DNA from 4 places in the Lysinibacillus sp. NPDC047702 genome. Region 1 is predicted to be linked to each of the others. Evidence: riboswitches for the same ligand, from Rfam matches in the RefSeq annotation. Region 1 holds a riboswitch; each other region holds the start of a gene.
The links. Region 1 has a riboswitch for cobalamin ahead of ACQKIM_RS17425 (ABC transporter substrate-binding protein). Riboswitches for the same ligand answer to the same signal wherever they lie in the genome.
Positions count from the first base shown of each region.

Region 2: it holds a riboswitch for cobalamin, as region 1 does, so the genes downstream of both, ACQKIM_RS19450 (FecCD family ABC transporter permease) here and ACQKIM_RS17425 (ABC transporter substrate-binding protein) in region 1, are expected to answer to the same signal.
Region 3: it holds a riboswitch for cobalamin, as region 1 does, so the genes downstream of both, ACQKIM_RS04720 (ABC transporter substrate-binding protein) here and ACQKIM_RS17425 (ABC transporter substrate-binding protein) in region 1, are expected to answer to the same signal.
Region 4: it holds a riboswitch for cobalamin, as region 1 does, so the genes downstream of both, nikA (nickel ABC transporter substrate-binding protein) here and ACQKIM_RS17425 (ABC transporter substrate-binding protein) in region 1, are expected to answer to the same signal.

Region 1 is NZ_JBNNMG010000039.1:29,039-36,802, reverse strand. It holds gene ACQKIM_RS17450 (alpha/beta hydrolase) at 1-208, shown strand, start outside; gene ACQKIM_RS17445 (class I SAM-dependent rRNA methyltransferase) at 271-1,467, shown strand; gene ACQKIM_RS17440 (GNAT family N-acetyltransferase) at 1,576-2,118, shown strand; gene ACQKIM_RS17435 (S9 family peptidase) at 2,193-4,181, opposite strand; gene ACQKIM_RS17430 (precorrin-3B methylase) at 4,346-5,023, opposite strand; gene ACQKIM_RS17425 (ABC transporter substrate-binding protein) at 5,074-6,069, opposite strand; cobalamin riboswitch at 6,251-6,437, opposite strand; gene ACQKIM_RS17420 (GTP-binding protein) at 6,690-7,764, shown strand, end outside.
Region 2 is NZ_JBNNMG010000047.1:17,388-25,151, reverse strand. It holds gene ACQKIM_RS19460 (YdhK family protein) at 1-516, opposite strand, end outside; gene ACQKIM_RS19455 (biotin transporter BioY) at 627-1,223, opposite strand; cobalamin riboswitch at 1,395-1,585, shown strand; gene ACQKIM_RS19450 (FecCD family ABC transporter permease) at 1,736-2,782, shown strand; gene ACQKIM_RS19445 (heme ABC transporter ATP-binding protein) at 2,787-3,578, shown strand; gene ACQKIM_RS19440 (monooxygenase) at 3,624-3,932, opposite strand; gene ACQKIM_RS19435 (DMT family transporter) at 4,088-4,402, opposite strand; gene ACQKIM_RS19430 (DMT family transporter) at 4,402-4,755, opposite strand; gene ACQKIM_RS19425 (TetR family transcriptional regulator) at 4,829-5,407, opposite strand; gene ACQKIM_RS19420 (hypothetical protein) at 5,674-5,844, shown strand; gene ACQKIM_RS19415 (endonuclease Q family protein) at 5,917-7,083, shown strand; gene ACQKIM_RS19410 (S-layer homology domain-containing protein) at 7,171-7,764, shown strand, end outside.
Region 3 is NZ_JBNNMG010000006.1:9,239-17,002, reverse strand. It holds gene ACQKIM_RS04735 (cob(I)yrinic acid a,c-diamide adenosyltransferase) at 1-490, opposite strand, end outside; gene ACQKIM_RS04730 (adenosylcobinamide amidohydrolase) at 506-1,963, opposite strand; gene ACQKIM_RS04725 (FecCD family ABC transporter permease) at 1,960-2,961, opposite strand; gene ACQKIM_RS04720 (ABC transporter substrate-binding protein) at 2,958-3,920, opposite strand; cobalamin riboswitch at 4,105-4,289, opposite strand; gene ACQKIM_RS04715 (acyl-CoA dehydrogenase family protein) at 4,539-6,206, opposite strand; gene ACQKIM_RS04710 (class I adenylate-forming enzyme family protein) at 6,209-7,711, opposite strand; gene ACQKIM_RS04705 (MerR family transcriptional regulator) at 7,704-7,764, opposite strand, start outside.
Region 4 is NZ_JBNNMG010000013.1:42,637-50,400, reverse strand. It holds gene ACQKIM_RS09215 (DMT family transporter) at 202-1,125, opposite strand; gene ACQKIM_RS09210 (PLP-dependent aminotransferase family protein) at 1,239-2,663, shown strand; cobalamin riboswitch at 3,379-3,560, shown strand; gene nikA (nickel ABC transporter substrate-binding protein) at 3,710-5,323, shown strand; gene nikB (nickel ABC transporter permease) at 5,395-6,348, shown strand; gene ACQKIM_RS09195 (ABC transporter permease subunit) at 6,349-7,155, shown strand; gene ACQKIM_RS09190 (ABC transporter ATP-binding protein) at 7,166-7,764, shown strand, end outside.

The sequences.
Region 1 (7,764 bases):
TGTTTTGCCAAAAACAATTATTATTGCCGCAGAAGCAGACGTTCTCTATGATGAAGGTCTTGCTTATGCACAAAAACTTACTGACGCAGGCGTAACCGTTGAGCATATCAACATGACTGGATTAATCCATAGCTATTTTAGCAAAATGAACTTTTTTGAAGAGGCAACAATACAAACAGCTGAAAAAATTGCTAATTTTGTGAAATAAGTTTGTCTATCACCATAAAAGAGTGCGATAATAGAGCAAAATGCTTTTTAAAGGATGACAACATGACACAAATGATTGTTTTACAAATTAAAAATCCCTTTGCGGATCAATTAAAAAAAGGCTATCCTCTTATTTCAAAGGATGCTGTTGACGCGGGTCAGCTTCCTAAAGAAGAAGGTTCCCTATTAAGACTGCTGGATAGCCATCAACGTTTTCTTGGCATAGGATACTATGGTGTACAAAATAAAGGCATTGGTTGGGTGCTAACAACTGATGCTAACGAAAAAATAGACAAAGCTTTTTTTATTAAAAAATTTACCAAGGCATTGGCAAATCGTCAGACCTTCTTTGACAATTCTAATACAACAGCATTTCGTATTTTTAATGGTGAGGGCGATGGCATAGGTGGTATCACCATTGACTATTTTGATTCTTACTTTCTAGTGAGCTGGTATAGTGCAGGGATCTATTTATGGAAGGATATGATATACGAAGCACTTGCTGAGACGGTAAGCTATGCAGCCATTTATGAGAAAAAGCGATTTGATCTTAAAGGGCAATATATGGAACAGGACGATTTCGTTATGGGAACGCCTGGCGAATTTCCAATCATTATTTTGGAAAATGGCATGAGCTATGCTGTTCATTTAAACGATGGAGCAATGACAGGTATTTTCCTCGATCAACGAGAAATAAGGCTTGCGATTCGTGAACGTTACGCAGACCATAGGAACATGCTCAATACGTTCTCCTATACTGGCGCATTTTCTGTTGCGGCAGCACTCGGAGGAGCAATCAAAACGACAAGTGTTGATGTAGCAAAACGTAGTCTAGCCAAAACAATTGAACAATTTAGTGTCAATCAAATTGACTATGAAACGCAGGATATTAAAGTCATGGATGTCTTTAACTATTTTAAATATGCACAGCGCCATCAATTAAAATACGATCTTATTGTTTTAGATCCTCCTAGCTTTGCACGGACGAAGGAAAGAACATTTTCAACAGCGAAAGACTATCCAAAATTGCTAATTGATACGATAGCCATCACAGAGAAAAATGGTATCATCGTTGCTTCAACCAATAATGCAAGCTTTGGAATGAAAAAGTTTAAAAGCTTTATTGATCAGGCCTTTAAGGAAACCCGTACACGCTATAAAATTGTTGAAGAATACAGCTTGCCGAAGGATTTCCGTGTACCACGTGAATATCCTGAATTTAATTACTTAAAGGTAGTTTTTATTAAGAAACTGGACTAAATGTAATGAGACAGAATCACTTTCCTATGATTCTGTCTTTTTGTTCGGATAAAATTCTCGTTTATTATATAATGTACTTACAAATTATAGGTAATGGGAGCTGATTGAATGGCGTATAGTCGTGAAAAGTTAATGATTACAACTGAAAGACTAGTCCTTAGATTATTTCAAGCATCAGACGCAGAAGCGGTGACACAGCTTTGCAATAATTATAATATTTATAAAAGTACATTGTACCTGCCCTATCCGTATAGTTTGAATGATGCGTTGTCATGGATAGAACGCCATTACGATCATTTTATGGAGGATATTTCGTACGAATTTGCAGTAACTGATAAAGAAACTGGAGAATTATATGGAGCAATAGCATTATCGAATAACAAACGTTTTAATCAAGGAGAAATTGCTTATTGGATTGGTGAGCAATACTGGGGAAAAGGCTATGCAACAGAGGCAGCGCAGTCGATTGTCCAATATGCTTTTGAAGAAAAGAAACTGCACAAAGTGTTTGCTCGATTTTTTTCATCGAACCCTGCTTCTGGAAAAGTAATGAAGAAAATTGGTATGACACAGGAAGGAATATTAAAGGATCATATTATAAAAGACGGTAAATACGAGGATTTAGTATTTTATGGAATTATTAATCAATAGTTTAGTAATTTTGTTCTTTAAAAAAGTGGCCTAAGAAGCTTTTTTAGCCCTTAAGCCACCACCCTCTATGATTCTTATAGGTATTTGACAAACCAATCTCTAATATATTCTAATCTCTTTATTCTTAACGTTGGTTTTCCGCTCCTTGAAAGTTCATGGTTAGATTCTGGGAAGCGAATAAATTTTGTGTCTTTTTTACGATGCTTTAAGGCGATAAACAATTGTTCTGCCTGTTCTATTGGGCAGCGATAGTCTTTTTCACTGTGTAAAATTAACAGTGGCGTCTGCACATTTTCCACATATTTCAGCGGTGAATGATGCCATAGCTTTTCAATATCTTCTAGTCCCGCTTGGATTTGCCAGTCTGTAAAGTAATAGCCAATATCACTTACACCATAAAAGCTAGTCCAGTTGGAGATGGAACGTTGCGTAACGGCCGCTTTAAAACGGTTCGTATGACCAACAATCCAGTTTGTCATAAAGCCCCCATAACTTCCGCCTGTAACACCGAGTCGGTTTTGATCAATGTAATCATAATGCTCCAATGCGTAATCAACAGCGGCCATTAAATCATTATAATCATTGCCACCATAATCACCACGGACAGCATCCACAAATTTTTGACCATATCCATGGCTTCCGCGAGGATTCGTATACAGTACCGCAAAACCTTGTGCAGCAAGAATTTGGAATTCGTTAAAATAGGTGTTGGCATACATTGCGTGCGGACCGCCATGGATTTCAAGTATAAGTGGATATTTTTCCCCTTCCTCATATCCGACGGGCTTCATTATCCAGCCGTTTACCTTCCAGCCATCTGCCCCTTCATATTCAATGGCTTCTGGAACAGATAATTTTCTCGACTTTAAAAACTCTTCATTAACTTTAGTGAGCTGTTCCTTTTCACCAGTTTGTAAATTAACGTAAAATAAATCACCAGGATTTGTTGTCGTGCTGATGGCAACGACTGCTTTATCATTTTGTGAATCAAGTGAAAAACCATAGACATACTGATCGTCATGAATTGCTGGATATATTTCACCAGCAGTATTTCCAAAATAAATGGCTGTATTTCCGTGATCTGATACTTGGAAGTAAAAGCTGTGATTATCCTCCATCCATTGGACACGTGGAGCCATGACACCTTGTAGAAAATCTCCGACTACACAATCACCAATAGGGGCGTCAAAATCACTAGTTACACTGGTTAAATTAGTCTGTTCTAAATCATACATCCATAGCTTTGCTTGTGTTGCGTTTTCAAATTCTCTCTCACCTCCAAGAAAAGCGATGAAGCGGCTGTTCGGAGACCATGAAGTTTGGTAGAACATCCCTGTTCCTTCTGTTAGCTTGCGTGTTTGTTTCATTTCTACATCCAATAAGTAAATATCGCTATTGAATGAAAAGTCTACATCCTCTGTTAAATCAGCCATATAAGCCAGATATTTTCCGTTTGGTGACCATGTATCCAGATGGAAATGATGGTTTCCTTTAGTCACTTGTTCCAACTCTCCTGATTCAAGATGAACGATGGCAATGTGAGTATATTGCTCCATATCCAGAAATCCGGCTGCATCTGATTTATGCTTCATGTTGTTTATTTCAAGTGGTTTGAGTTCATTTTCCTCTTTCTTTTCACCTTCGACTTTATCAAAGATGTCTTCATTTTTACCAAGCTTTACAGAGAAGGCAATTTTCTTACCACACGGAGACCATACAGGTGATGTCGCACCGTTTTTACAATTTGTAATTTGTTTGGCCTCTCCACCTGCTTTAGCAAGCACAAAAATTTGTGGCTTACCAGTTCTCGTTGAGACAAACGCAATTTTACTTCCGTCAGTAGACCATACAGGTGAATTCGTTTTATCATCACCGAATGTCCATTGTTGAGGATTTTTTTCATTGAAATTTATATAAAATAAATTAGATACATAATCTTTCTTCTTTTCATCAATATAAGTTTCTACATAAACAACTTCTGTTCCGTCTGGTGATACTTGTGGATCTGATACTGATTTTAATCGATATAAATCTTCTGGTTGAATCCCATGCCTCACTATTATTCGCTCCTTCTTGTTGAAATTCTTACATAGTACTTTATTTCGATACACTAAGGATTTTCCCTGCTTAAAAGAGAAATATTTTTAAGCTCATTAATCTTTTATATGTGAAGAAGTATTTTACGATAAGGTGGTTAGTATCAAAGGACCGGAATATATAACGATAACTAGTTTTCAGAATTCAAGTGCTTGTCCCAATAGTCAGTCGTTTTTGTTCTACGATAAAATTTATAAAAAGGTTCATTTGGTCGAGCATGTTCCTTGTAGAGTAGAATAATCGCATGGAGATAGCTTTCAATACGATTAACTGGGATTCGTTTAGCAAACAATGTTCCTGCTTGAGCATTTGCCCCCATCGGTACCGCCCCCAAATAAACATCAAAGCTATCCTTTTGATAAACTAGACCGATATCATCATAGACAGCATTATAGCAAGCTGATGCACAGCCATTGACATTTAAACGTAATCTTGCAGGAACTGTCATCCCTTCTAATGAAGAATATAATTGCTCTGTTATAGGGGCGGCCTCCATTTTATCACCATCACAGAAATCACATGCCTTCATGGCAACGATGGGACCCTGCTTTGCCACGTACAGGCCAGCTTTTCGTAATTCGTTAATGGACTCCGCCACATCAACAGTTGGAATTGATAATAAAATACTGTAGGATGCAGAATATTTAATAGCACCAGTCTCCCCAACGACCTCTGCAATTATTTGAAATTGTGTTGGCGTATAATGCTTATTAATAATTCCAGGGCTTACTGCAAGTCGAGTAAAATCTCCCTGCTGATTTAGCTTTTCAAAGGTTTTCTCTGGTATGTTCATATTAAATGCATTCATGTATAATGTCTCCTTATGAAAAAGGAGCTAGCAAAATGCTAGCTCAAATTTTAAAAGTTATCTGGATAAAAGCCTTTTGCCAAAATTTGAATGGCTTCTGCGGCACGAACTCCTTCAGATGCTGCAGATAGTGGTAAAATAACAAAATGTTCATTTTTCACGGCTTCTGTTTCTTTTAATGCTGGGTCATTCTTTAAGAAATTAATTTTTTCTTCAGCAGATGTCTCTCCATAATCAATAACAACAATCACCTCTGGATTACGCGCAACTGCCTCTTCCTTTGAAACGGTTGTCCACCCAGATTCGACATCACCAAAAACGTTTTTGCCTCCAGCAATCGTTACCAACTCATTCATAAAGTTTTGCGCTGCTGTAAAGACATCCTTATCACCGCTGTCAAAAACTAAAACAGGCAGCTCTTTGCCATCCTGGGGTAATTTCGCCCGAATAGCCTCTACATCCTTCGTCATTTGATCGATTAAAGCTTCTCCACGATCTTCGACACGGAATATTTTTGCGATATTACGAATATCTATGAAAATATCCTCTAAAGTTGGCTTTGTCATATTGGATGCTGTATGTAGATATGTGTGAATCCCTAATGCCTCAAGCTCTTCTGGAGTGCCGACACCTTTTTCACCAAAGGCACTTTTCCATCCCCCATATAAAAAATCTGCCTCTGCATCAATTACCTGCTCCTTTGTAGGATATTGGTCAGCTAATACAGGTACCTTGTCGTAAGCAGCTTGTAAAGGCTCATAAATTTTATCATCTAAATAGGCTGTGCCAACCATTGAATCTTCTAAGCCTAAAGCTAGCATAATTTCTGTTACATGTTGGTTTAAGCTAATCGCTTTTTTGGGAGCTTCTTTATAAACTTGCGTTGTCCCATTATTGTCAATCGTTACTTCTGTCGTTGCCGCTTGTGATGGTTCAACCTTTTCCCCTTGTGCTGCTGATTCATTATCTTCCTTCGCGCTGCATGCACCTAAAATAGCCATCAATGCCAGTGCAAAGACAAGCCACATGCTGTTCCATTTCTTCATGTCTTTATCTCCTTTGATGTTATATATAGTAAGAAATCAGTAGACTTCTTTGCTACCATGATTCGTGATGAACTGTATAACAAATTGAAAAAGGGCATAAAAAAATCCCCTTGTTTCCAAGAGGTACGCATAGTGAAAAGACGGCTTTTGACCTGATTCACTATCCCCATCCTCGTGGTTGAAGTAAAGAATATTATTGGCAGGTATCCTGGCTTAGGTTCATCATCTGTACGCCTTCCCATAGTGTGATTACAGTGGCATATTGTATAGACTCCCCATTTACAGTTGCGGGACAGCATCGGATTCTCACCGATTTCCCTTTTAAGCAAATGACAAAGGCCATTTGCACCAATATAAAGGTATTATGTATTGTTATAAATATTATTGATAGACTAGCAAAAGTAATTTCCGTTCGCAATCTCACAAAATAATCCATTTACTAAATATATTTATTATTACAGAAATATTCATACATAAACGAGAACTATTTTACATTAAATTATTTTCGCAATCATTAGATTTGGAACACTATTATGACATATTCTAAAACTATTTACCTTGAATTTATTAAAATTCTGTTACAATAAAATAGACGGATTTATAGAAACGAGGATTAATTTATGTACAAAACTATTGGGATCCTTGCTCATGTGGATGCAGGAAAAACAACATTCTCAGAGCAATTATTATTTCATACCAAAAGTATTCAGGCTCGCGGGCGGGTAGATCATCAGAATACATTCCTAGATAATCATGAGCTAGAGCGACAACGCGGCATCACTATTTTTGCGGAGCAAGGTCGTATGACAATTGGCAACGACACATATACATTAATCGATACACCTGGACACGTCGATTTCTCCCCTGAGATGGAGCGTGCGATTCGTGTTATGGATTATGCCATCATTGTGATTAGTGCAGTTGAGGGGCTACAGGGGCATACTGAAACAGTTTGGCACCTATTACGTCAGTATCACATTCCAACCTTCTTTTTTATCAATAAAATTGATCGTGAAGGTGCAGTGGTGAATCATGTTATGGCACAGCTTCAAAAAGATTGCTCTGAGGATGTACTACTAGTAAATGAAATGTTCCATTCGGATTATATTCCTTCTAACATAATGGAATGGCTAGCTGAACGTGATGACAATCTTTTGGATGCTTTTCTTAATGAAACATTAGATAGTGCTCGCTGTCTTGCCCACCTCCAAGTGATGATTAAACAGGAAAAGGCCTTTTTATGCTTTACTGGCTCTGCATTAAAAGATATGGGGATACAGGAACTCCTAGCACAGCTTCCACTGCTTACTGAAACACATTTCGATGCTGCTGCATCATTTCAAGGTGAAGTCTTTAAAATTCGACATGATGGCCATCAACGCTTAACTTTTATCAAAGCATTACAGGGAACCCTGCATATTCGAGATGAATTTTCATTTGGCGATGTAACCGAAAAAGTGACGGAGATACGGTTATATAACGGACATCGTTTTGATACCGTACAAGAAGTTACAGCTGGAGAAATTTTCGCTGTGAAAGGGCTTAGTTTAGCAAATATTGGTGCAATCCTTGGAAGCTCCAGTAACCCACAGCCCTATGAGTTAGTGCCAACCCTGCAGGCCAAAGTACAATACGAGGGTGACCAGCATATCAAGGAAGTCCTAAAAATCTTTCGTATCCTTGAAGCGGAAGAGC
Region 2 (7,764 bases), on a different contig from region 1:
TCCATTTGTAGTAGCAGTGTAATCAATCATATAAACAGTCGTTTGGACAGCCTTATCAATGCGAACAGTCGCATTTTCCATGCCCTTCATATGAGATGCATTCGTCTTAAGCTCAGTGCCAGGGGCTAATGGAGCCAAGTCTGAATCGATCAATTCCTCATGAATAACCCACTTATGATTTTCGACACGCTCGCCACCTTTAGCAGGCTCATAGGAGACAATATATGCTGTCGTATCATATGCACCTACAATTGTCGCCCTGGCTCCCTCCATACCTTCCATATGTCCATCAGTAATAATAGCTGTGCTTCCTACTGAAAATGTAGGGTTTACGGCAGTTTTTAACGCTATTGGCACTTCACCAGAGCTAGAATGATCCATTGTGGAATGATCTATCATTGTATTCTGCTCATTGTCATTTTTTTCACCTGAATCTGTCTTGTCAGAGCAAGCTGATAACGCTAGTAAAGCAATTACTGTCAGTAAACTAATAAACCAGCTTCTTCTTATCTTCATATTTATTCCTCCTCACTATTACGCTTAATGTAGCAAATAAATGTGCAGAAATAATGGCCACGTTATAAGAAAAACGCCATCTTTTTAAGATTGACGTTTTCAGGGTACAACTATTTTATTGGTATTATTTTCAATATTCTTTGTAGACGATGCGCAAAAATACCCGCAAAGACAGCTAAAATAATATCCTTTGGCAATGGTGGCATCATCCAAAGCCATGCCATCTTATAATTGAAAGCGTCAGGAGCGCTAGCCCATAGTTTAAAAGCAAAGTACATCCAATTTGTCCCCAGTAAATAATTAATAGCTGTAGCAATTACTGCCGCAACAATATAGCTTTTCTTTGTTCCACTGCGCTCAACAATCAGTCCTGCGATAAATGCTGCTAAAATAAATGTGACAATAAAGCCAAATGTAGGGCTTAGGATTTGTCCAAAGCCGCCACCAAAACGCGCAAATACCGGTGCACCAGCTAAACCAATACACATATATACCGTGCAAGCAAGCGCTCCCTTTCTACTGCCAAGAACTAATCCAGCTAAAATAGCGAAGAAAGTTTGCAATGTGATTGGGACTCCTCCCACAGACATGAAAGGGACAAAGGAGGTAATATTAGCACCGATCATCATTAATGTTGAAAATAATCCAATATAGGCAATATCTACTGTTCTTAATCTATGATGAGAGTGTTCTGCAACTGTTGTCATAATTTCACTCCTATCTATTAAAGTTATTAATAGTGTAAGAAAATAAAGCATTTGTGTCAACTTGTTATTTTATTTAGGTTAACTCAATTGCGGTTTTCACAGCTAAAGTTTATAATTTACGGTTATTTATAGACTAACTACTAAAATGTATGATAGAATCGTCATAATTTTAATAGTTTGGATACTAATGGTGTGACATCTTATACAAAGTGTCACTTAAAAGGGAAGTCGGTGAAAGTCCGACGCTGTCCCGCAACTGTAACGAGGAGTTTTATGATGATTTAGCCACTGTTCTAGGATGGGAAGGTAATCGTAAAACGTTGATCCGAAGCCAGGAGACCTGCCATATAGTGATACTTGTAATGCCCACGAGGATGAACGCATTTACGGACAATAGATGGAAATCTTTCTGACTTTGTTGATGATTCTAGGGTATTTCTATGCATACTATGCATGAAATACTCTTTTTTATTGTTTCATATCTATTACGATTGATTAGGAGTATTATACATATGAATAAAAAATTTATACTATTATCTCTGACTCTGCTTCTAGTACTAATCATTTCTATGACTTTGGCTGTTATGGTTGGATCTGTTTCCATCACACCTCTTTATGTGTGGCAGGTTATTCTATCCAAAATTCCAATCGTTCAAAATTTTATAGAGCAGGATTGGAGTCGCTCGCAAGAAATTATCATTTGGCAAATACGGGTGCCACGCGTCTTGCTAGCTGCAATCGTAGGAGCAGGCTTAGCAATCGCTGGAGCAGCTATACAGGCTCTTGTGCGTAATTCTATAGCTGAACCATACATATTGGGAATATCTTCAGGAGCAACAGTCGGTGCTACAGCAGTTATTATTTTAGGTGCTTTTTCATTTCTAGGTATTTTCGCTCTTTCTGCATCTGCATTTTTAGGCTCACTTCTTGCCATATTGTTAGTGTTTTTCCTTGCACGTGTCGGAGGAAGAATCTCTGTTTTTAGACTTTTACTTGCGGGAATGGCAGTGTCGTTTATTTTATCTGCTGTATCGAATTTTATTTTAATGATGGCAAAGCAAGAGAATGGAATTAAGGCAGTTATGTATTGGATGCTTGGTAGTCTAGCAGGTGCTAAATGGAGTAATATAATCATTCCTACAGCTATATTTATCGTCGTGTTTGCCTTACTGTGGCTCCATTATCGGAACTTAAATTTATTATTGCTTGGAGAAGAGGCTGCGGTTACATTAGGTGTCAATATCCAACAATTTCGTTTGCAGCTTATCCTGCTAGTATCTTTATTAACGGGCGTACTTGTTGCAGTAAGTGGCTCAATTGGATTTGTCGGTTTAATTATTCCGCATATTGTCCGCATAATAGTAGGTTCCAACTATAAATATGTAATACCAATTAGTGCTCTATTAGGAGGGATTTTTTTAGTTTGGGCAGATGCAATTGCACGAATTTTAATAGCCCCTGAAGAAATGCCGATTGGAATAATTACTGCTTTTTGTGGAGGACCATTTTTCATCTGGCTACTACGCCGTAATAATTATTCTTTCGGTGAAGGAGATTAAACCTATGACATTAGAAGCGAAGCAGGTATCCTATTCCATTCATGATCAACGTATACTACATGAAGTTAGTATTCAAATAAGGGAAAAGCAATTTGTTGGGCTAATTGGTCCTAACGGTAGCGGGAAGTCAACCTTATTAAAGAATATGTATCGTCTATTAAAACCCGAAAATGGTACAGTCTTGTTAAATGAGCAGGATATTTTTAAGCAATCAAGTAAAACCATTGCTAGAAATTTGGCGGTAGTAAGTCAAGAAACACCGGTTTTATTTGACTTTACGGTACATGATTTAGTAAGTATGGGAAGAACACCTCATAAAAAACTATTGGAGCTCGATCAAGAACGGGATTTTCAAATTGTGAAGGATGCATTAAATCAAACAGGTATCGCGCACTTAGAAAAACGTAGCTTCAGCTCTCTGTCAGGTGGAGAAAAAAAACGAGTGATGGTTGCACGTGCTCTTGCTCAGCAAGCACAAATTCTAATTTTAGATGAACCAACAAATCATTTAGATATACAGCATCAATTACAGTTAATGGATTTAATTCAAACCCTACATTTAACAGTAGTTGCTGCTTTGCATGACTTAAATATTGCAGCTATGTATTGCGATCAAATTTATGTTTTACAAAAAGGTCAGATTGTTTGCTCTGGTACACCTGAAGAAGTACTTACACCGACGCTATTACAAGATGTATTTGGTGTTTATGCTGATATACAAACTCATCCTCTTACAGGTAAGCCTTATTTAACGTATGTATCTGAGCAATATACAAAGAAAATATTAAAATATTGATAGTTTGAAAAAGGCGTATCTCCTATTGCGGATACGCCATGTTGTTTATCGAAGGATAGGCCCATTGTTAATGGATGACAATGCTTCATTTACTGCAAAAATTTTACCGCGAATATTTGTTATTCCAAAGCTTGTTAGGCGGGCAGAGTGCATGGCTAAATATTTTTCAGCACTTTCTTTCGTTTCAAATAAATACACCCCGCCAGCTTCTTTAGCTAACGCGTTCTCAGTCCAAATTTTCCATATAACGCCTTCTTCATCATTAATACTATGTGCTAAATCTTTGAAGCCTTCAGACATCTCCGTACCAAAAGGGCCTTCCATAGTAAAGTCAACCTGTAATAAATACACCATTCTTAAAACCTCCTTTTCACTAGATTATATTTATCTTCATTCAGCAGATGTTTTTAGTATCGAAAGCAAAGCGGCAGCTACAATTACGCCAAGGCGAAATTGATTTTAATTCATTATAAATAAATTCTACCACAGAAGTACAGGAGCAAAGCAAATTAAGATACAGCTTTTAAGCCTGCCACGCCAATGATAATGGCAACGATACTAATCAGACGAGTAAGGTTTTTAGATTCACCGAAAAATATAATATTTACAAGGACAGCACCAACAGTGCCAATACCAATCCATACAACATAGGCGATGCTTAACTGTAAATAGTTGAAGGAGGAATATAATAACGCAAAGGACAATCCAAAACCACCTACATATATGAATAAATTACGTAGCGATTTTTTCTGACTGTAGAAACGTAAACCTACCACCCCGATAATTTCTGATATTGCAGCTAATAAAACAAGTAACCAGCCCATTAGGCATTCGCTCCTTTCTTGTTATCACTATCTCCAGCAGGGTTATCAGCTAATTTAAGCCCAATGACCCCTAATACTAAAATAAATATAAAAATCGCTTTAATAGTGTTAAACTCTCCTTCAAAAATGAAAATGTCCATTAATGTGGTACCAATTGTTCCTGCCCCAGCAAAAATCGCATAAACTGTGCCAGTAGGCAGGTTTTCACATGCTTTCGATAAGAAATGGAAGTCCATAGCGATTAAAGCTACGATAATAATCCAATGCCACCATGAATGTGCAACATTAAAGCCAAAAATCCAAAATAATTCAAATAAACTTGTTAGTCCAACATACAGCCAATCTTTTTTCATAGTTACGTTTCCTTTCGTTTAATAATATTTATGACTGACATTCAGTCATTTTTAGTGTGAAAAAGAACGCCACTTATGTGTGACGTAAGCCAAGTGCATGATGTAAAAAGTCAAGGAGTTCAAGCTTTTGCAGTCTGATAGATTCTTCTTCACTATCATCATATAAGTAAATTTGCTCAGCTGCAGATTCTACTAACCCAATAATAAGCTTAGAAGATTGTGTAGTATTTAATGAAGGGCGAATTATTCCTTGCTGTTGAGCCTCATATAAGAAATTATTCATCCATTCGTAATAGGGCGCATAAATATTTTCCCATTCTTTCATATGTTCAGTTTGAGTAATACCAGCGTAGATAAGAGCAAATACATCCCGATAGTCTTCGGTTAGTGAAAAAACAATATCGACTACTTTTTCAAGCTGGATTGCAAAAGGTTCCTGTATGGATATACCTTCTTTAATAGCAGCAATTATTTTCTCAACCATAACTTTCGCAATAGCCGGCATGACTGAAAGCCGTGACGGGAAATAAAGATAAAATGTTCCTTGAGCGATACCTGCAGCTTTAACGATATCGGAAACTTTAGTTTTTTCAATTCCCTTTTCACGAAAAACTTCAATAGCAGCTTGAATAATTTTCTCTTCCTTTGACATGTAATCCCTCGCTTTTGACTTGCTTAATACATATGTTACAAAATAGCTAGAGTAAAGTCAAAGAAAATGACTGATAATCAGTCATTTTCATCTTGAGTCAGCAAATCTTTACTGTGCGAAAGCGAAGCGACAGCAACAAATGTTTACTGTGCGAAAGTGCACCGTCAAGTACAGAATACTTTCGGACGCAATTACATTTCGACGAAATTGATATGCATAAATATCACTTTCTCAGGGAACTTTATGAATGAAAGGATTTGATGATAATGGAAGAGATTAAGTTTGCACAATTAAATCAACAGCAGCTTGAAAAAATTAATGAACTGGAAAAGAAAATTGACGTGACATTAGTGGCATATGATTCATCTTCAATCCCGTCGCAGGGCTCAGGTGCCTTTGAATCAAATAATAGCACACATAATAATCATCCATCATAATGAACAAAGAGATGCCTTGCAGCAATGTGAGGTTTTTCTGTGTTATAAAAATAACAGGAGTGAAATTTAATTATGAAAGAATTCTATGCTGATTTACATATTCATATTGGACGTACTTTTAATGGACGTGCTGTCAAAATTACAGGCAGTAGAACGTTAACATTAGCAAATATTTTAGAGACTGCTAGTGCAAGAAAGGGGCTAGATATTATTGGAATTATCGATTGTCATTCTCCAGAAGTAATAGAAGAGATGGCATTGATGATAGAACAAGACTTAATTAAGGAATTAGAGAAAGGGGGACTACGTTATCAGAAAACGACCCTGATTCCAGGCAGTGAAATAGAGATTTATGATGAGAATTGCTTAGGACCAATCCATGTGCTTGCCTATTTTCCGACGCTTAGCCTGATGAGAGAGTTTTCAACTTGGATGTCAAATCATATGAAAAATATCCACTTAAGCTCTCAGCGGATATATTGCGATGCACGAACGCTACAACAAAAAGTTTGTGAATTAAAGGGACTTTTTATTCCTGCACATGTATTTACACCATTTAAAAGTCTATTTGGTAAAGGTGTACAACGAAGTTTAACAGAAGTTTTCGATCCACAGCTAATCGATGCCATTGAACTGGGATTAAGCTCTGATACCTACATGGTAAGTAATATTAAAGAGCTTCAAGCCTATCCATTTGTCAGTAATTCTGATGCTCACTCTCTTGGGAAAATCGCTAGGGAATATCAAAAATTACGCTTATCTGATGCCAATTTTTCTGAATTGAAATTGGCACTTCAAGAGCAGCAAGGGCGAGCAATAACAGCTAATTATGGTCTAAATCCTTTGCTTGGTAAATACCATCAAACCGTTTGTGCAAAGTGTGGGGAACAGTTAAGTAATGTGGCAACTGTCTGCCCTAAATGTAACAGTATTCAAATTATAAAAGGAGTTGCTTTACGTATTCAGGAGTTATCAGAACAACTTGTCAATAAACGTGATCGACCACCCTATATTCATCAAGTTCCAATGGATTTTATTCCAGGATTAGGGCCAAAAATGATGGACCGATTAGTACATGCTTTTGGTACTGAGATGAATATATTACATCACGTCTCACTAGAACAGCTTGAACAAATCGTACCACATAAAATTGCGAAGATGATTGATTTAGCAAGAACAGGTCAACTAGTAATTGAAGTTGGTGGTGGGGGAATGTACGGAAAGATTCAATCTGATTAACAAGAAAAAAATGCATGCTCTTATTTAACCCATTTTTAACCTTCATCTATTAAAATAGTAATCAGTAGATGTTGAAGGAGTGAGAGTATGAAATTTTCAAAGAAATTTCGATTTTTAGCTAGTAGTGTACTAGCATTACAGTTAGTGGTGCCAATAGGTGCAAATGCTGAAGAGCAGAGAGATCTTATAGCACCAAGCTGGGTGACACAGGCAGATTATGTAGCATTAGGGGATTCACTTGCTCATGGCATGAATGAAGTGGGAATTATCGGATTAGGGTATGCCGATTTTGTTGCACAGGCTTTACAGAAAGATGGCCTTATTACTTCATATAATAAGGGCTTTGCTTATACAGGCTATACTACTAAAAATGTATTAGAAGATTTACAAAAAGATGTCGAGAAGCCGGTGGTTGGTTTTGGCTATCCAAACGAACAGGTAAAGCTTCGTACATCTATTAAAGAGGCGGAGATCGTTACTTTAACAGCAGGCGCTAATGATTTAATACCAATTTTAAAGGAATCTCAAGCTACAGGTATTAATGCAACGGCAATTCTAAAAGCTTCACAAGATGCAGTCACAAATTTAACAGCTATTTTAGCAGAAATTAAAAAGTTAAATCCGAGCGCACAGGTTTATGTGATGGGCTATTATAATTCCTTTCCATACTATAGTGAGGAT
Region 3 (7,764 bases), on a different contig from region 1:
CAGCGGCAAATAAATAATCAGATAATCGATTTAAATACTTTTGAACAATTGTCGGTACATCCTCAATTTCCTTCATGAGGGTTACCATTTGGCGTTCTGCTCGACGTGCAACTGTACGGGCAATGTGTAAGGTTGCAGCGGCTGAAGCACCTCCTGGTAAAATAAAACGCTGTAAAGGCGGTGCTTCATCTGATAAAGCATCTATTCGTGATTCTAACACTTCAATCGGCTGCTCAGTAAGCTTATAATGACGCTCCTTCATAACATTTGCAAGGTCCCCTCCTGCATCAAAAAGCTCATGCTGGATTGCTTCTAAGTCAATAAGAATATCTTTAAAAAGCTCACGATCTAGTTCACTTACTGCCTTTCCAATAAATGAATTTAATTCATCAATAGCCCCGTAAGTTTCCACTCGTAAGCTATCCTTGTCAACGCGTCCACCAATAAGACTTGTTTTGCCTGTATCCCCTGTTTTCGTGTAAAGCTTCATCTCTCTCATCTCCTATCATCCATTTTTATAATTTTTAATGGCTTGCACAGTTGTCGCAAAAACACCTTTACCAATGATTTTTCCTACCTCTGTAATGGGCCCGCCATACAGCATTTCTTTCCCTTTTTGTGTAGCAGCAATCAGCAAACTATCTGTAGCAGTTCCTGTAGCAATAGTTCCACTAAGTTCATCACGAATATCTTCTGACTGTAATGCCTTAGTTTTTGCCTCATTTGCAGTCATCATTGCTTGGAAAAAAGCTTCCTCTGATAGACTTCCATTGATAATAACCCATGTATTTATAGTACCAATATATGGTTCGATCTGTCGTTCATGTGCACGAGAAACATCCACAGCATTGCCCACACCAGCAGTAACCGCAACGAGCACACTGCCAAAGGATGCTGTATATTCATTAATCGCTACCAGCCTTGATGGAACAGCTGTTAACATGACAACCGTACTCGTAGAAGAAAAATTCTCCCTCTGTAAAAATGCTGCAACCTCTCGCTTGACATCACTTATGACGTAATCCCCTGGAACTGAGCGATTTAAGAGGCAATCATACCAGCCAATTCCTGGATTATGGACAGCAGAGGAAACTGTTTTTAAAGGAAAATCAGATTTTAACTGAATATAATGTTCAGTAACCATAAAATTTTCTCTGTTAATATGTGCACGTTGCAGATGCTCACCCGATTCAGGCATCATCGTTATTTGTGGCTTTGGAATTTCAGGATGTGCATAGGTCGCTACCCTCGCCTGATAGACATCTTCAATTTGGGAAGCCATCAATACTTCATGGGGTACCCCAAAAGCACGCATCTGTCCCGATTCCATTAATAATAATTCATCACAATAAAGTGAAGCTAAGTTCATATCATGTAACACCATAATAACGGTTAATCCGCATTCTACTGCTTCTTTCCGCACCATATCTAAAATTTGCCGCTGATGTGCAATATCTAAATGATTGGTTGGTTCATCCAGCAATAATATTTCTGCTGTCTGCGCTAAAGCTTGAGCTACAAAAACTCGTTGCTGCTCACCACCCGATAAAAATTCCATTGGTGTGTGTTCGTAGCGTGTCACATCTGTTTGGGCCATTGCGTGTTGGACTGCTTGTTCATCATGATCCGACCAGCTGGAAAAAAAGCCTGATTGATGTGGATAGCGTCCAAGTGATACAGCCTCTCGCACACTGTTTGAGAAGGCATTCGCATGTAATTGTGGAAGAACAGCCATTTTTTTTGCCAAGGCACGAGCGTTGTATGAATTAATATTTTTGCCATCCACTTTTATAGTACCTGCAGTTGCTGGTAATATGCCGCTAATCACTTTTAACAGTGTGGATTTTCCGCTACCATTTGGACCTAATATTCCTAATATCTTCCCCTTTTCCACTGATAAACTAATATCTTTGACGATCGGTACGTCATCATAGCCACCTGATAGATGTTCAACGACAATCATGCCCGTACCCCCTTGCTTCTTCGCTGCTTATAAAAAATATAGGAAAAAACAGGTGCCCCAATAAATGCAGTAATAACACCAATCGGTAGCTCCCTTGGCATAATAATTGTTCGTGCGATTAAGTCACAAATAATAAGCAATGTAGCGCCATTTAAAAATGATAATGGTAATAAATGACGATGGTCTGAGCCCCAAATCATCCTTGTCATATGTGGTACAACTAATCCAACGAAACCAATCGTACCTGAAACAGCTACTGCTGCTCCTGTCAACATGGATCCACCTACTAAAATTAAATACTTACTCCGCTTCACATTAACACCTAAGTGCTTTGCACGTTCTTCCCCATATAGCAGTACATTTAATTCCCTTCTTTGTGTCCAAAGCATTAATGAACCTACTATTACAAATGGGATAATCATTTGCACGAAAGGCCAGCCGCGCATGGATACTGAACCAAGCAGCCACCCTATCACTTGCCGCAGCTCCTCACCAGATAAGGCAATCATTAGAGAAATAAGTGAGCCTAAAAATGAGCTAAAGATGACCCCAGTTAAAATCAGCGTTTCCATTTTCAATGAACGATCTACTATTCTTGCAAAGCTCATGACTGCTACCATCGTTAACACTGCTCCAAGCATACTGAAGGTTGGCAATGCATAGAGTCCAACTACTGGAATTGATATGCCAAAAAATATTGTCATTACGGCTCCAACTGATGCACCTGAAGAAACACCTAATGTATAAGGGTCTGCTAAAGGGTTTTTTAACAAGCCCTGAAAAGCAGCTCCTGCAATGGCAAGTGACGCACCCACAAGCCCTGCTAGGAGAACTCGTGGCAGGCGTATTTTCCAAAAAATATTGGCAGCCGTTTCATCAGCTGCTTTATTCCACAATACCTCTAGCGGAATATGAACAGAGCCTATTGCTACGCCGCACCAGATGCTGATGATAAGAAGCATTATGGCGGTTACATAGGCTGTGACTATTTTACTCACTCAAATGCCTCGGGGTAGATAGCTTTCGCTAATTCTTCAAGTCCCTCTCCTAAACGAGGTCCTTGACGACTTGTTGTACTCTCATCTACCTGAACAATGGCTTTATTTTTCACAGCATTAATTGTGTCAAAGCCAGCACGCTGTGGTAGCTTTGTTAAAATATCAGGTACATAATGATATGTCACCACGATGACATCTGGATTTTTTGCAATAATTTGTTCGGAACTGATTTCATACCAGCCTGCTGTATCTGCCGCAACATTTTCGGCATGAATCATATTTAATATTTCATTCATAAATGTATCTTTACCAGCTGTAAATATTTGTGGCTCATCAGATGCTTCTACAAAGACTTTCTTTGGCTTTACATCCTCGAGTTTTGCTAGAACCTCTTCTACTTTTGCCTTCATATCTTTAATAATTTTTTCGGCCTCAGGTAATTTCCCAGTTGCACGACCTAGTTGTTCAATTGTTGTATATGTCTCATTAAAGTCCTTCGCATCTTTTACCACAAAAACCTTTAAACCGGCAGATTCAAGCTGTTCAATGGCCCCTGCCGAAAGTGTCATACTCGATTCATGAGCAAACACAATATCTGGATTTAAGGCAATAATTTGCTCATTATTATATTCCATACCGCCAACTTTTTGCTTTTCAGCTGCCTCTGCAGGATAATCATCATTATCGGTAACACCAATTATTTCATTGTTTAAGCCAAGAGCAAATAAAATCTCTGTGTTACTTGGAATAAGAGAGACTATTTTCTCAGGGGGTGCTTCCAGCGTAATATCCTTGCCAACAGCATCCGTTATCGTCATTGGGAATGTTGCTTTGTCTACCTGTGATGTTTCTTGCTGCTCAGAAGATGCGGGCTTTTCATTTTTTGCCCCTTCCCCACAGGCCACAAGTAAGCCAATTGCCAAAAATGCGGCCAATCCTAATTTCCAAAATTTCTTCATGTGAATCCTCCTAGTTTATCGGTGCCTATATTGTAACAACTTGTTTTGCTGATGGATCAGTAATCGACAAACTTTGTAAGTTTATCGCCCACTTTTTCTAATCAAAACAAATACCCCTCATTCAAAGTGAGGGGTATTAATGCACAAAAATACGCAAAATCCACCACCCTATCCTCGTAGGTTGAAACGTGTTTCTATAAAGGCAGGTCTCCTGGCTTGTGCTACATACGTTTTTTCAAGCCTTCCCGAAAAACTTTCAGTGGCGTACATTGAAAAAACTAGCACATACAGTGGCGGGACCGCATCGGAATATCACCGATTTCCCTTTTCACTTTACATAAGTAAAGAACCTTTATAATATTCAGTTGATTTTATTATACATGAAAACAAAAGAAGTCGCCTACCAATCTAGACGACTTCTCCTTTAATCAATTATGCCTCGGCATAATTGCGTTCGGAATCGGCTTTGTGCTTACACAAAGAACTCCTTTTCGATTCCGTGACATCCGCCGGAGGCTTTAACTTCTTTCAGCGGGTGTTTGGACACCCTCTGAAAATTAGCTTAAATTCGCATTCATCTCACCGCCTATAGAGGTGGGAAACTTCTGCTGAAAGAAGTTAAATGATATCTGTAAAATACTGGACTGTTTTCATCGGTGCCCCTAGTTCTCTTAATGCCCATGTATGCTCTAAATAAATATCTGCCAGCTTTTCATATTTCCCCCCGAATCTGTGTGCCCATTCAACTGCTACAACACTTTCATACATATGCGCCATTTTTTCTGCTACCGCTTTTGCCTCAAATGTTTTCGTTGCTTCATCCAAAGAGCTAAATGTATGCAATGTCGATTTCAAATGCACTAATTGTTCCATTACTAATTGGACTAGAGGGCTGTCAGCTAACTTAGCTAAGCGTTCCTCCATAACACGTACAAACAACTCATGGGCTTGGAATTTATCTACTAAACGAATCAGCTCCAATGCCAGTATATTGGCAGTTCCTTCCCACACCGTAAGCACCTGTGCATCTCTTAGTAAGCGAGGTGTCACAAAGTCTTCAATATAGCCATTTCCACCATGTAATTCAATCACTTCACTCGCATATTTCACCGCTTGCTCAGCTGTTTCCTTTTTCATAATGGCAATATTTAAACGATTCATGATCATATCCTCATGATTGCCCTGACCACTTGTCACTTTATCATATAGCTGAATAAGATCAAAAACTGTTGTTACTTCTACATGAAGCTTTGCCGCTAATTTTCCTAGTGTATCCTGAATCATTGGGTATTGCGTTAAAGGCTTACCAAAGGCATAACGATTTGTCACATAATGCTTTGCCTCTAAAAAGCCGCGTCGCATAATACCTATAGAAGCTACAGCATTGCAAATTCTTGATAGATTAAGTGCCTCTAGCATATAATAAATCCCTTTATTTGGCTCACCTACAATATAGGCAAGTGCACCTTCAAATTCTACCTCACCAGAGGGTACTGCCTTCACACCGAGCTTATCCTTTAAACGGCGAATACGAAGATTATTCACAGTACCATCCTCCGCTCGCCAAGGAACTGCAAATAATGTTAGCCCTTTAGAGCCGGCAGAAGCCCCCTTGAGTCGAGCCAATACCATCGCTACACCGCACATTCCTACATTGGATGCAAAATATTTTTCACCATATAAACGGAATTGCTCACCTTCCTGTCTTGCCTCTACAACATTTGCCCCAACATCCGAGCCACCTTGTCGTTCTGTTAAAAAGGTTGCCCCCTCATAGAGCTCAGTATCCCCAGTTGCGCAAACATGTGGTAAAAAGCGTTCCTTCACCTCATCATTCGCATAATGATCAAGTAAATAAGCTGTTGCCATTGTTAATGTAACAGGACAATAAAAGCCTGGCTCAGCATGGGATAGTAAATACCCTTGTGCAAAGCTATATACATAGTTACCCCTTCTTCCTAGCTGTGGAATATTCTTGTGCACATAGCCTACAATCCCGGTATTGTACGTCTCTTCAATCGTTTTTTTATAGCCATCATTGACCCAAATCTCTGATACCTCTTCACCATAGGCATTATAACGTTGTAATCGAGGCTCACCCTCTCTATCCGTATGCTTCGCTCTTCTATCAATATCTCCAGCACAAAGCTCTCCAAAATCTGTTAGCTCTCGCGTTGCGTATTCCGCAAACTCTTTATCGAGCATCATTTCTAAAATACGATGGAGAGTATCATTGTCTTTAAAAAAATTCGTTGTCTTCACTTCTTCCTGATGTAGTACCTTCATAATTATCTCACCTCTTGTCCCTTCAAGGATTGCTTTAATATTTTGCCTGATGCATTCCGCGGAAGCGCTTCCACTTGCTCGAAAATCCGTGGAATTTTAAATTTAGCAAGATGCTGTTCTAAATAATGTTGAAGAGCCTTATCATCAATTTCCGTTTTGGCAGCATAAATAGCCTTTACCGTTTCACCCCACTGTGGATGTGGTACACCGATAACAGCTACCTCAAAAATCCCTTCAAAGCTTACAATACAATCTTCAATTTCCTTTGGATAAATATTGACACCACCGGAAATGATCACATCCTTCTTGCGATCAACAATCCATATATACCCATCTTCATCCACACGAGCTAAATCACCTGTTTTTAACCAACCATTTATAAATACAGCCTTCGTCGCAATATCGTCCTTATAGTAGCCTAACATATTGCCCTCTCCAAATAGCACAATTTCACCTACCTCACCAGCACGTACATCCTCTCCATCATCGTTAATAATACGTATCTCCGTTCCAAGAGGTGCACGCTGACCAATACTTCCTGCCTTTGTCTTATGTTCCTCACCAAACAATAATGAGCCACTTGGACCAGCCTCCGTTAATCCATAAACACATGTAAAATGATCTGTGCGGAAAGCTTTTTGTATAAAACCGATTTCATTCTGTGATAATGGTGCGCCACCATATACCCACCACTTCATGGAGGATAAATCAGCGGTTTGCAATCTCGGCATTTGAGCAGTTAACAAATAGGCAACTGGTGCGCCAAAGAAATGCGTTGTCTTCTCCTGCTCAATCGATTCCAAAAACAAATCAGGTGTAAATGTTGGAGTTAATACATGTGTTGAACCGACAAGAATTCCTGCCATTAAAAATAAATGTAAGGGAGCTGAATGCGTTAACGGCATCATCAGAAGAATACGGCTTTCAGGCTTTACCTCCATCTCGACTGCAATCATTTGTGCTACAGTTAAAATATTACGATAGCTAAATAACACGCCTTTTGGTTTTCCAGTTGTCCCTGAAGTATATAAAATCGTTGAAGCGTCATCCTCTTTGAGCTGACAATCAATTATTTGAGAGGTCGCACTTTGAATTATTGTCTCAAAGCTTAACCAACCAGCCTTCTCTTGACCCGTTTTAATTTTCAATGAAATAACCGATATATTTTCGACCACTTTAAAAATAGCTTCATGTACAAGAATTGCTGTAGCCTCTGCATGCTGTGCCACATACTCTACCTCTTGTAAGGTAAATTTCGCATTGACCGGTACAACAATTGCCCCAATGCGTTGAATCGCAAAATAGCTAACAACAAACTCTACAACATTTGGCATAAAAATGATGACCTTATCTCCTTGCTGCACACCCCTTTCAAGCAAAGCATGACTAAGCCTCGTCACCTGCTCATCTAAATCGCGATAGGTCACACGTCGGCCATGACAAATCACTGCTTCAGTTGATGGATACTTTCGGGCATTCCGTGCTAATAAATTTGAACTATTCATCGTGCATCTCTCCCTTTAAAATCGCTAATTTTTCACTAAACATGTCATGCAAT
Region 4 (7,764 bases), on a different contig from region 1:
TTTTGTAATATATACGCGTATCACTAATTACTCATTACCAAAGCTAACCTGAAAATTAATTGGATAGCACAAACACGCTATTAACTTAGATTTGCTTCATAGAAGTTCTTGCTGTACTTCAACAATCTAATTCAATTCCGAGTTTTTCTGCTATCTTATTTATTATTAAATTTATAATTTACCAGAACAAAATTTAGCAGGTTAATTTTTAATATCCTGAAGAACAGTCTCCTTCCTCCAAAACAGCTTCCGTAATGTTTCGAAATTGACTAAAATCGTTCCTACTATAATCGTCAAAGTTCCTATACCTGTTAGCCAAGAAATATATTCATGATAGAAGGTAACACCTAGTATAACGGCAATGATTGGTGAAATATACAGCCATGTAGAAGGAAAAACAGGATTTGTCCGTGAGACAAGCCAATAATAAATGCTATGGCCAATCATTGAACCAATAATAGTTAAATAAAGTAGAGAGCCAATTGAAGCTGGGCTTAAAAGATAATCAAGCTGAATGTTCTCAGTAAAAAAAGATAAAATGATTAATAAAACCCCACCATGCATCATTTGTGCTGCATTTAAAGCAATCGGGGATGTCGTTTCAAATTTTTGGATGACATGCTTCGTATAAATCGTTCCAGATGCGTAAAAAACTTCACCCAATATAATGGCGAAACAACCAACCATCCAGAAGGGACTAATCTCAATTGAAAAACTAGGTAAGATCAAGAGCGTGACACCAATAACTCCGACTATACAACCAATGAATGATTTCCGATTTCCTTTTTGCTTCAATATGAATATCTGAATAACTATGATCATCATTGGACCTGTAGCAGATAAGACAGCTGCAATTCCTGATGTCACATACTGTTCTGCCCAATATAATGCGGCAAACGTCCCAAAGGTTAAACCTACTCCTGTAAAAAACATTTCTTTCCGAAATAAAAACCCTATTGTCGTTTTTTCTCTCCAAACCATAAAACTAAATAGTAGCAAACCAGCAATGAAAAAACGAAGTCCAGCTGATAAAAATGGAGGTACTCCTGCATCAACACCAATTTTAATCGCTAAAAATGTCGTTCCAAAAATCAAACACATAAAGAAATAATTAATAATAACCATATAAAACTCCTCCTCTTTTTCTATCATAAAAGAAGGGCAGTAGAACAGATTGAAAAAGATAGAACAGATTAGATTAGAACGTGGTACAATCGTTTTGAATAGGAGGAATCGATGTGGGCAAAGCGATTCAAAATGGAGACTATCTTTTTAAGAAAGTATATGATTATGTACTGCACAGAATAGAACGGAAAGAATGGAAAGAACATGAAAGGATTCCCTCAGTCCGGCAATTAGCAACTGCAATGAATGTTCATCGATTAACTGTCTTAAAGGCTTATCAATTATTGAAAAAGCATGACAAAGTTTATGTAAAAGATAAAGCAGGCTATTTTGTCCAATCAACTGTAACGAAAGATCTTGATCTGGACAATCCAATTGTTTCTGCATACGTACAGAAAAATCATTTATCTGAAATCCATCAATCACCTGTTTCCTATCATTTTTCTCAGGCGTTAATTGATCCAAATCTTTTGCCTAATCATTATTTTTCAGATTACGTGAAGGAAGTGTTTGACCTTTATCCAAAAGTACTTGCAACCTACTCAACTGTGCAAGGTGATTTAGAGCTACGCGAAACACTTACTCAATATTTTATCAATCAGTATAAAACTCATCTGGGTGCAGACGATCTGTTAATCACTTCTGGCTCACAGCAAGCGATTCACTTAATCGCTCAAATTTTTATTAAGCCAAGAGACGTCGTTTTATTTGAACGTCCAAGCTATAGTGCTGCGATTGATATTTTTAGAGCACAAGGAGCACAGATTATAACGGTTGATATCCATCCAGAGGGGTACGATTTAGAACAGGTTGAAACCTATATTAAACAATACAAGCCACGCCTATTTTATCTCAATCCCACATTCCATAACCCGACTGGTTATACTGTTTCTGTCGAGCAGCGCAAAAAATTAGTAGAGTTAGCTGAACAATATCGATTTCTATTAATTGAGGACGATGCCTATCACGACATATATTTTGATCATGCCCCGCCGCCACCAATTTACACATATGATACTGCTGGCACAGTCATTTATATCCGAAGCTTTTGCAAATATATTTCACCTGGTTTGCGAATTGCAGCTGTTATTTGTCAATCATCACTAATGAATTCACTGCTAACAGTAAAATCGTTAGCTGATAATGGCTCACCACTTCTCAATCAAAAAATTTTTCTCCATTACTTTTCATCACTAAGATTGCAGCAGCACTTGGAGAAAATCCGGATCGCCCTACAGATCCGAAAAGAAATCATGGAGAAAGAGCTGAAGGTAACAGATTGGAAATGGACCAGTCCAAAAGGTGGTCTTAATTTATGGGTGCAGCTTCCAGATAAAATTCCAACTGAATTATTATTAACCAAAAGTATCGAACAATCTATATCCTTTGTGCCAGGTCAAGTTTTTGATCCATTAAAACAACAATCATCCTGGATACGTTTGAGCTATTCTTACGCAAATGAAAAGCAACTAAGTGAAGGAGTAAAAAAGTTTGTTGCATTGGCGCAATCTCTAAGTGAGGGAAAAAGCTTTGATTAAAGGCTTGCAAAGCTATATCAGGCCTGCCTTCCTATTTTGCTCTGTGAAAGTTGAGTTAATAAATTACTGCTCGTTAATGTGGGATAAAATAGATTCCTTTTTAAACTTAATATAAAGACACAAAAAATCTCCTTTGAATCATAAAGTGATTTGGAATCCAACTATCACATAATTAGCTGGAGGGCACTTATTTTCTTTTGATTCATATAATCACCCTAAAAAGTAGTTTATTAATAATAAGGAAGAACTTGTTAAGTGCTAGGATATAATGTTCTGAGTGTTTACATGGCACATATTTTCCAACTTATAATTTTTTGAAAAAGTAACGGAATCGTCTGGAACTGAACCGTTTGTTGGAGTTTCAATTATAGCTCGAAAGAAGGGAATAAATCATACCTTAAACCTTTTGAGAGATGGGTTTGAATAGCTGTCAATGATGTATTTAATCTGATTCGCTAGTTTGCAGGAAGTCTGGTACTTAATGTAGATATTTTGTATTCATCATTTAAATAATTAATTTCCTAATATAATTTGATGGATTTATGCAGCTTTACGACAGGCAATTATATTGTGAAGAAAATCCCCTTGATCTAACTTTATTCGAAAACTACAATTACTTAATAAATTTTGTGATTATACAGAAATGAAAGGCTTATATTATATTCAGAAAATAAAATTGACGTGAACAATCGAGCATGTTATGTTTATTACTAATTTCATAGCAATCATTACAAGTTTGAGTGAGAAATATTTCACTTAATTAAAAGGAAAATGGGTGTAAATCCCATGCTGTCCCGCAGCTGTAAATGAGGAGTTTTGTTTCAGATACCACTAAAAGAGGTGGGAGCAAAATAATGATTCATGAGCCAGAATACCTACTTGTAAGAAGATTCATTGATGATCTACGAAAGATAGGGAGATGGATGGAGGCTCACTCATAGTAAGTTTTTCTGTCCTTATTCTTTTAGAATAAGGTTTTTTTTATGCCTTCTTTCAATCTGTCTGTAGATCCATTTTGTAACACGAACAGAGATAGGAGACAGAAAATGAGATTGACAAAGTATTTACTTCCTTTTTTGCTTGTATTAACTTTCAGCATACTTGCTGGCTGCACAAGCAATGAAAAGGAAAAAACAGCTTCTAAACAAGCAACTGACGAAAAAATGATAACGATTGGGTGGCCCTTAGATGTGGGTCCATTAAATCCCCATACATATTTACCAAATCAAATGACTGCACAAGCAATGGTCTATGAATCATTGGTTGAATATAACGATGATGGAACTGTTACGCCTAAACTAGCAGAAAGTTGGGACATCTCAGTAGATAAAACTTCTTATACTTTTCATTTAAGAGATGATGTCAAGTATTCAGATGGAACTGCTTTTAACGCAGACAATGTGATACGTAACTTTGATGCAGTATTAGCGAATCGTGATATGCATTCTTGGATGGGCATGGTTAACCATATTGTAGAGGTCGTAAAAGTGGACGAGTTTACCATTCGCTTGCAATTGGATGAACCCTATTACCCTGTCTTAAACGAGCTAGCCTTTGTAAGACCTTTCCGTTTTTTAGGGGATAATGGGTTCCCGCAAGGAGATGCAACAAAGGATTCTATCAAAGCACCTATTGGGACTGGTCCATGGGTATTAACGGACTACAAAAAGGATGAATATGCTTTATTTAGTCGAAACGAAAACTATTGGGGAGAAAAACCTCTCGTAGACCAAATAAAAGTAAAAATAATCCCTGATTCAGAATCGATTTCGTTGGCATTTGAAAACGAAGAATTAGATTTAATTTATGGTCGAGGCATTATTAGTTTAGATAACTATACGTATTTAAAAGATAGTGGCAAATATAAAACCGCTACCTCTGAACCTTTGTCTACGAAAGCACTACTGTTCAATACACATTCTGGCCCGTTAGCCGAATTAAAGGTGCGTCAAGCTATTCAATATGCCATCAATAAGGAGCAAATGGTGGACAGTATTACACATGGAACAGAAAAGGTTGCCAATACACTTTTCTGGGATGCGATACCTTATGCCAATATTAATTTAGCGCCACTTATATATAATCCTGAAAAATCGCAACAATTACTAGACGAAGCAGGATGGACACTACAAAAGGGTGAAAAAGTTCGTTCTAAAAACGGACAACCTTTATCATTAGATTTAATCTATATTGCAACAGATGCCATTCAAAAGCCAATGGCAGAATTAATGCAGGGTGAACTAGCAAAAATAGGGATACAGTTGAATTTAGAAGGCGCGGATGTAATGGTTGGTCTTCAAAAGTTAATGGATGATCAGGTTGATATTAATTTCTGGCGTACAAATGGACCACCAACAGATCCACATAGCTTTGCTAATGAATCAGCTACACCAAATGCTAGCGGTGTCTATGAAGCGAAATTAGGCTTACCAAATGCCAAAGACATTGATAACAAAATTCACCAATTATTAATTGGTACAGATGAAAAAGAGCGCGTTCAGCTTTATACGGATATTTTAACAACATTCCATGACCAAGCACTATTTTATCCTATATCTTATGAAACAAATAATGTGATTTATCATCCATATATGAAGGATTTTGCTCCACGTGCATCTGAATATGATATTCCTTATGCACAAATGGATAAAGAAAAATAAGTGAAGAAGAGAGAGTGTGTCTATCAAGGGCATCTCTCTTTTTATCATAGGATTGACTAGGAAGTGACAGCATGTACGAATCGCTATGGATGTTTTGTTTAAAAAGAATTTTCACATTGCCCTTTGTATTATTAGGCGTATCTATCCTGACCTTTGTATTTATTCGTTTCGTTCCAGTGGAGCCTGCGGAGGTTATTCTTAGATTGGCTAGAGTTGCGCCAACAACAGAGGCCATTGAGACATTACGCGAAGAGCTTGGAACAGACAAACCTTTTCTTATTCAATATCTGCTATGGGTAAAAGGCGTTTTACAGCTAGATTTTGGTACATCCTTTGTTAGTAAATTGCCTGTGGCACATGAGTTATTTGCTAAATTACCCGCAACCATTGAATTAGCTACCGCGGCATTTGTATTCATTTTAGGATTAAGTATTCCATTAGGGATCATAAGCGCACTGTATAAGCATTCCATTATCGATAAAATAATTAGTTTGTTTACCATTATGAGTGTTTCGATTCCTACATTTTGGCTAGGATTTTTATTACTCTATCTATTCAGCTTAAAACTAGGTATCTTCCCGACAAATGGAAAGGGAACACTGACTCATCTAGTTTTACCCGCACTAGCCTTAGCTTTACCCACCATTGGACTGTTCGTTCAGGTTATTCGTTCATCAATTATTGAGGAATTACAGCAGCATTATGTTCAATATGCACAACTAAGAGGATTAAAAAATTCTGTTATCCTTATACGTCATGTTTTAAGAAATGCTGTTATACCGTTGACAACATTGCTAGGGATGACACTTGGTAATTTACTAGGTGGTGCAGTAATAGTGGAGCAGGTTTTTAGTTGGCCAGGACTTGGCAGGTATTTAATAGAATCCATAATCAACAGAGATTACCCAGTTGTACAATGCTATGTATTAATTATTGCCGTTATTTACGTGCTTGTAAATTTATGTACCGATTTATTACATCGTCTATTGGATCCTCATCTGATGATGAAGGATAGGAGAAATTAAGTGAGCCTAGAACGAAAAGAACATGTACATGTTAAAAGATTATTTAGTCTATCGATACTTGTAGTCATTGGCTTACTGGGACTGTTTGCTCAAATTATAATGCCACATGACCCTTTAGCAGTAGATATATCAAAGAAATTTTTAGACCCTTCATGGGAATATCCATTAGGTACAGATCATTTAGGAAGATGTGTCTTGTCACGCATGCTTTTAGGTATTCGCTATTCTTTAGGCTCAGCTATCGTCATTCAAATGATAGCTATTTTGTTAGCTGTCTTAGTGGGTGCTTTTGTCGCACTGAAAAGAGGTCTAATAGATTTCCTATTTATTCGAATATGTGATATTTTATTAGCTTTTCCTACACTTGTACTAGCATTTGGACTTTTAGGATTATTAGGACCTAACTTAAAAAATGTGTTATTGGCACTTATTTTTACACAACTTATTTATTATTCAAGAATGATCCGAAGCTTATTTATTGGGATGAATGAAAAAGAGTTTATTCAAGCTGCTAGAATTAGTGGAACTTCAGGGATTAAATTAATCAGCCGTCATTATCTCCCCAATATTCTACCACCTATCATAACAATTGTTGCGTTAGATATAGGGAAGGTTATTTTGGAAATTGCCGGATTCTCCTTTATTGGACTTGGTGTACAGGCTCCCATCCCTGAATGGGGAATGATGGTGAATGAAGGAAAACAATACATCCGCCAGCATCCTGAATTAATGCTTTATCCTGGACTTGCCATCGCCCTTGTAGTGCTATTATTTAATCGTTTAGCCAGTAGTCTGAAGAACCAGTAAAGGTGAAGTTATGAAAAAAATTTTAGAAGTGAAAGACTTAACAGTAAAAATCGGCGAGAAGAATGTATTAACCTCTATCAATCTATCTGCCTATCAAGGACGAGTTTTAGGGATTATAGGGGAAAGTGGAAGTGGTAAGACAATGCTTTGCCAAGCTATCATGCAAACATTACCCACTTCGGCACAGATCACACAAGGTCAAATCCTCTACCAGCAAGAAGATTTATTGACAGTCTCAGCAGCTAAATTGAGAGCTTATCGTGGGAGACATTTGTCTATGATTATGCAAAATCCGTCTTCAGCTTTTGATAGTATACAAACCATCGAAGGGCATTTTCGGGAGACATTAAAAGCTCACTTCGTTATGACTAAAAAAGAAATAAGGCAGATCGCCATTGATGCCATGAATAAAGTTAATTTACCTAATCCAGAGCAACTTTTGCATTACTATCCTTTTCAATTAAGTGGAGGAATGTTACAGCGAATGATGATCGCTTTATCATTGGCCATACAGGCAACCCTATACATTGCAGATGAGCCAACAACAGCGCTAGATACAGTCAATCAAAAACAAGTATTAACATTGTTTGACCAAATTCGCTTGGAAAC